2 regions of the Gynuella sp. genome follow, and region 1 is predicted to be linked to the other one. Evidence: predicted binding sites of a transcription regulator. Region 1 holds the regulator's gene; the other holds the start of a gene.
What was found. Region 1 encodes LexA, which represses DNA repair genes until DNA is damaged. Its sites were predicted from a motif close to TACTGTNTANNTANACAGTA; they were not measured.

Region 1 (3,426 bases):
AGAGTAGGCGGATATCATTACATCAGGCTAGGTTATGAGTTCCGGACAAAGTTTTTTAATTGTTGATATCAGTATTACCGCTGAAGAATTAATAAAGTTGTACCGGGGCTCAGCGAATCAGGTCAGAGCCACGGCCAGAGATGGCCGTGTTGTTCGATTTCCAGCTCGTATCTTACAGCCATATGTGACCCGTTCAGGCGTGCAGGGAAGCTTCAGGATCATATTTGACGGACATCATAAATTTCAGAAGATTGAACGTTTATAGCCCGCTCAGTTCGCTTTTCAATATTCAACAGCTGAATGACAGACTATAATCCGCCAAATTTTTCAAAGGGCGGATACCGATGTACGACTTGTTGCGCAAAGGGCTTTTCTTACTTTCACCAGAAACGGCTCATGAAGCCTCCCTTGAACTGCTAGGGGCTGCAGCCCGCTTAAACCTGTCAGGCTGGGTGGGGAATAAGGTTTCTTCAAAACCCGTCCGGGTGATGGGAATTGATTTTCCAAATCCAGTCGGTCTGGCAGCAGGTATGGATAAAAATGGCGAATTTATCGATGGCCTTGCGGCACTGGGATTTGGTTTTATTGAAGTTGGCACAGTCACTCCCAGGCCGCAGCCGGGCAACCCTAAGCCCCGCTTGTTTCGCTTACCGGAAGCCGAGGCTATTATCAATCGCATGGGCTTTAACAACCACGGTATTGATCAATTGATTACCAATGTCCGGCAAAGTCGTTATGACGGAGTACTTGGCATAAACATTGGTAAAAACAAAGATACTGCCAGTGAGCAGGCCGTGGATGACTATTTGACCTGTTTGCGTAAAGCCTATCCGTATGCCTCATACATAACGATCAATATTTCCTCTCCCAATACCCCGGGTCTTCGTGATCTTCAGTTTGGCGATCAGCTGTCCAGTTTGCTGGCGGCACTGAAAGAAGAGCAGCTCCATCTTCAACAACAGATTGGCAAATATGTTCCACTGGCCGTCAAAATTGCACCGGATATGGATGAGGCAGGTATTGAACAAATCGCAGAAACTCTGATTAAGAATGGTATCGATGGCGTGATTGCCACCAATACCACCGTGAGCCGGGAAGGGGTCAAGCACTTGCTGCATGGGCAGGAACAGGGAGGTCTCAGTGGTCTGCCGGTGCTTGATATGGCGACTGAAACCCAGCGTTTAATGGTACAGGCCTTGGATGGCAGGCTGCCTGTAATGGGGGTTGGGGGGATTCTCAATGGCGAACACGCTTCAGAAAAAATACTGGCAGGTGCCGAACTGATTCAGTTGTATACCGGTTTTATCTATCGTGGTCCGAAGTTGATCACCGAGTGTGTAGAGGCGATACGCAATATTTAAGGATGTATTGTGTTAATGCCGAACAGAGCATTATGACCGTGCAACTTTGCAGTATTGTTTGATTAATACATAGGGGATAACACGCGACTATCCCAACAAAGTCAGGTTGGTGCCGATGCAGAAAGCGACCGTCGGTACGTAATAAAAAATCGCTTGCATAAAAAACACGCGCTGAATTTTGATATTCAGCGCATAAAACGAAGTGTTTTGAAAACTGACTAGTGGATTGTGTTTCTCAACACACCCACATATAAGCCCTCAATGGCAAAGTCATCTGATTTCAGGTCAACAAGGATATCATCGTAATCCTCGTTTTCGGCCACCAGAGTGACAGTATTGCGGCTTTTGTAAAACCGTTTGACCGTTACATCATTATTGATACGCGCCACAATGACATCACCGTTTTTGACTTGATCAGTCTTGTGTACTGCTATCAGGTCATCTTCCAGAATACCAATGTTTTTCATGCTAACACCTTTTACGCGCAACAAATAATCGGCTTTTGGATAGAAGAAGCTTTCTGGAAAATTCACCCGGTTCTCGATGTGCTCCGCCGCCAGAATCGGTGAGCCGGCAGCAACACTGCCTACAACGGGTAAACCCGCATCCAGATCTTCAGGCAGACGAATACCTCTGGAGGCACCGGGAATCATTTCAATTGCGCCCTTGCGGGCCAGGGCTTTTAAATGTTCTTCTGCAGCATTGGGTGAACGAAAGCCGAGTTTGGCGGCTATTTCTGCACGGGTAGGGGGCATGCCGTTATCATCCAGATACGATTTGATGAAATCAAAGACCTGTTGTTGGCGGGCGGTAAGCTTTACCATGATGGATTCCTGAATTTTTTTACAGTATTGGAAGTATATACAGCTGCCATTGGCCGTGCAACCTTGTCATCGCACTCCTGTTCGAGGGAAATAGATAAAGATAAACATACAAAATTAGTATTAGTGTTATGGTAAAGCCTTATGTTGATCTCGTTTTTTTGGGACAATGGTCAGCTTTTCGATGTGTTTTGGATTTTCATTTGCGATGAAAAGTAGCAGTCAGCTTTTTCCCGTTACATTATTTAAGGCCGATTTCTGGGAGGGCTATTCTGAAGATGTATATTTGTTAAAGCCTAACAATAGCCCTGATAAAACCGCTGAATTTGCGGTTACCCGTTTGGGCCATCCGGATGTTTGCCGTAATGGGCTGAGCCGTGGGGAGCCTGTCATTCTGTTACACGGTTTGTATGAAAACCGGACCGTCTGGATGTATGAACAACATGAGATGCTGTGCCAGCTGCTGAATGCCGGGGCAGATGTCTGGATCATGGAAATGCGCGGTCATGGCCTCTCCAAAGTCAATCACGATAGCCGTCAGAATCATTGGCGTAATTATGCCCGTTATGATTTACCCGCCTTACAACAGTTTATTCGTGAACAGAATCCGGCCAGACAGACATGGTTGGCCAGGGAGCAGGGGGCGGTTTCGCTGTTGCTGGCACTTGAATATGGTTTGTTGGATAAACAATCGGAGGACCGCTTTTTTGTGACCCGTCTGGGAGATCTTCTGCGTCGGGACTTTCCTGGGCTGATTTTGGCGCGCTCGCTGTTTAATCGAAAATCAAGGTTTATTCCAGCTGGCCGTAATGAATATGAGTCGCGCCTGGCTATCAAACAGATCTGGCGGCAAAAATCATGGTTTACCGGGCCGAAATCCCTCGATGGAAAAACTCCTTTGTTAAAAAGTATGCAGCAAAATCCGCTGTCCAACTTGTTTTATCTGTCGGACATGAATGATCCTCATCAGCGGAAGTTGATCAGCCGCGCAGGTTTTACTGTGGTTGAAGAGAAAGCGTTTTCAGAAGCCTTGTTGGTATCCTTGATAACTAACCCGGTACATAAAGTTGGTTGAGCAGGCTATGGTCGCTGGAAATGAATTGAGCCAATTTTCAAAAAATAATAATAGTCCTATTGGGTTTCTTTAATGTCTATTAACCCGGCAATCATATAAATCGTGCTGATCATCCTTGATGATTGCCACGGGAAATCTGGCGGTGGCTTGCGAAATGCCCAATCGCCGG
Region 2 (3,426 bases), on a different contig from region 1:
TCGGTACCCCCGGACGATTGATGGAGCATTTGCGTAAACAGACATTGTCTCTGGCGAACCTGCAAACGCTGGTGCTGGATGAAGCGGACCGTATGCTGGATATGGGGTTTAGCGATGCCATTGCTGCCATCGTCAAAGAGTGCCCCGCTCAGCGTCAGACATTGTTGTTTTCGGCGACCTACCCTGAACAGATCGACACCATGACCAGCCGTTATTTACAACAGCCGCAGCGGGTTCAGGTGGAATCGGTCCATCATCATGAAGTGATTGCCCAGCACTTTTACCCGATTGATGCTCGGGCTCAGGGATATCAGTTGATTGAGCGTCTGCTCGCAACCCATACACCTGAGTCAACGGTTATTTTCTGTGCCACCAAACAGGAATGTCAGGAACTGGCTGATCAGTTGGCGGACGATGGTTACTATGCTCTTGCCATTCATGGCGATATGCAACAGCGGGAACGTGATCAGGTATTGCTACGGTTTTCCAATCGCAGCTGCTCGTTGCTGATTGCCACTGACGTGGCTGCCCGGGGGCTCGACTTCAAAGCCTTGGATCTGGTGATCAATTATGAATTGCCCAGAGATCCAGAAGTCTACATTCATCGGATGGGGCGAACCGGCCGTGCTGGTGAGCAGGGCCTGACCATCAGTCTGGTCACTGAGCGGGATATGCATCGGCTGGAGCGTATAGAACAGCTCATCAGACAACCCCCTGAATGGCACCATGAGAATGAACTGGCTATGGTTGATCAGAAGGGGTTGAAACCGCCGATGATCACCATCGCCATTGATGGTGGTAAGAAAAATAAAATCCGTCCGGGAGATATTCTGGGCGCATTGACGGGTGATGCCGGTTTTGCGGCGGATTTGATCGGGAAAATCGATATTTTTCCGTTTCATTCCTATGTGGCCGTACAGCGTCAGCACGGTAAAGCGATTCTGGCCCGACTGCGGGAGAGCACGATCAAAGGGCGTAAACTGAAAGTCAGATTGCTGGATCGGCTAAAGTAGCTGTAGACCAGACACGTCCGATACCGATGTTTTGAGTTGCTGGAAATGACTGCCGGCACCGGAGGTTTATTCCGGTGCCTTTAATGGGGGTCAATGTCCGTTTATTTGGCAGGTGGTGGTGGTGTTCCTTTAGCCTGTTCATCAGGCAGCGGACTGCTAGGTCTGGAATAACCTCTGGTGCTCATACAACTGTCCATGGCATCCTGGTCACCGTCGGCACTGGTAGAACATTCCTTGATGGCGGCTTCAAGCTCTTCTCTGTCCGGCGAGGTGGATGAGCTGTCTGCCAGCGACATGCCACTGGATAAAATCAGCGTCATGGCACCAATGACTGTTTTTGGTTTCATGATTGGCTCTCATACAAAAAATACCCGACGAGTGTGCCTGTTCTGACAGGTAAAAAAAGACCCCTTTACTTAAAAGCAGCATTGATTTGCAGGCTTTTAACGATATTGAGGAACAGTCGAGGCTGTCGTCGCTGATGAGTTCCATTTTGTGTTCCACGCAATTTATCCTGCGGTGCTGGAACGCCTTTTAAGTGTCGGTGGATGGTGACAAATCCGGACGGCGAATAAATACATTACTGTGCTGCTGAGGTCGCGTTTATGCTGACTACGCGAATAAATTTTGTGGATCAGCCATGGTTGGTCTGCATAAGCCTATAGCGTAGATTCGGTTATCGCATGATATTTCAGCCATCTTTCTACCGCATGATGTTTGAGGGCTGTCGATCCGCATGGAGGCTTTAACCGCCTGCCTTTGCTTGTTTTCTCGATCAACTCTCATATACTGGTCGTTTGTACAGTGTTCAGTGTTTGTTCTATGCGGTTGATTATTGCAGAAAAACCAAGTCTCGGGCGGGCCATTGCTGCGGTTCTGCCCAAACCCCACAACAAAGGTGAAGGGTTCGTACGTGCCGCCAATGGCGACGTGGTGAGCTGGTGCATCGGTCATTTGCTGGAGCAGGCTGAGCCGGAAGCCTATAGTCCAGCCTATAAACAGTGGAGCCTGGAAAGCCTGCCGATTGTCCCGGAGCAATGGCAACTGACGCCGAAGGCTCAGACCCGGCAGCAGTTAAGTGTATTGCGCAAGCTGGTAAAAGAAGCTGATCAACTGGTCCATGCTGGCGATCCGGACCGCGAAGGTCAGCTGCTGGTGGATGAGGTGATTGCGTACCTGAAAGTGCCCGCCGGTAAACGCAACAGCATGCTCAGGCTGTTGATCAGCGATTTGAACCCCCAGGCGGTGTCCCGGGCATTGGCTCAGTTGAAACCCAATCAGGATTTTCTGCCGTTATCGGTATCCGCCCTGGCGCGTTCGCGGGCTGACTGGTTGTACGGAATCAATTTGACACGCGCGTGTACCGTCAAAGGACAACAGGGTGGATTGAAATCCGTTCTGTCTGTTGGGCGGGTCCAGACCCCGCTACTGGGGTTGGTCGTGCGTCGGGATGAAGACATTGAGGCATTTGTCAGTCGCCCTTATTACGAAGTCCAGGCGGCCATTCATCTAACCCCGGAAGCTCCCTTTTGTTTTTATGCCAAATGGCAGCCGAGTGAGGCTTGTAGTGCTCATCAGGATGAAGAGGGGCGTGTGCTGAATCCTAAATTAGCGCAGAATGTGGCAGCCCGTATCCAGCATCAACCTGCACGGGTCGAGACGGTGGAGCGCAAGCAAAAACAACAGGCTGCACCATTGCCCTACAACCTTTCAACACTGCAGATTGAGGCCGCCAAAGCGTTTGGTCTCAGTGCCAAGCAGGTTCTGGATGGGTGTCAGAATCTGTATGAAAAATACCAGCTGATTACCTATCCACGATCGGACTGTCGTTATTTGCCTAATGAGCATTTTGCCCGTCGGCAGCAGGTGGTAAAGGCCATTGGTTGTCATGATCAAAACCTTACCGATGTCATTGCCGGTGCTGATCTGAACGTGCGTGGCAAAGCCTGGAATGACAGCAAGGTGGAAGCGCATCATGCTATTGTTCCTACGGAAAAAGCGTCAGCGGTCAATCATCTGACAACGGCTGAAAAACAACTCTATGGCATGATCGCGCGGCAGTATTTGCTGCAGTTTTATCCGCCATTCAAGTATGCCGATACCCGGGTCAGTCTGATCATTGCCGGTGGCCGGTTTGTGGCCACAGAACGGGAAACCATACAGCCAGGGTGGAAGCAGGCAATGCCCCGTTCGACGGCTCAGTCTCAGCAGGAACAGGAAAATCAGCCGCGCAAGCTGCCGGCATTGGAAAAAGGTCAGGAGGTGTGGAGTGGTGATCCGGTGGTCAATGAAAAACATACCCAGCCGCCGCAGCATTTTACCGATGCCTCTTTGCTCAGCGCGATGACTGGCATAAACCGGTTTGTCAAAAACCCTGATCTGAAAAAAGTCCTAAAAGACACAGATGGTCTTG

Region 2: ACQY6I_RS16980 (DNA topoisomerase III) is a predicted target of LexA. The motif match lies at 1,801-1,820, and genes of this name have one in related genera.

Annotation. Positions count from the first base shown of each region.
Region 1 covers NZ_JBNKSF010000019.1:83,564-86,989, reverse strand. The annotation lists gene ACQY6I_RS07580 (NAD-glutamate dehydrogenase) at 1-7, shown strand, start outside; gene ACQY6I_RS07575 (DUF2835 domain-containing protein) at 35-265, shown strand; gene ACQY6I_RS07570 (quinone-dependent dihydroorotate dehydrogenase) at 345-1,361, shown strand; gene lexA (transcriptional repressor LexA) at 1,580-2,185, opposite strand; gene ACQY6I_RS07560 (alpha/beta hydrolase) at 2,391-3,257, shown strand.
Region 2 covers NZ_JBNKSF010000039.1:187,522-190,947, reverse strand. The annotation lists gene dbpA (ATP-dependent RNA helicase DbpA) at 1-1,013, shown strand, start outside; gene ACQY6I_RS16985 (hypothetical protein) at 1,115-1,360, opposite strand; gene ACQY6I_RS16980 (DNA topoisomerase III) at 1,836-3,426, shown strand, end outside.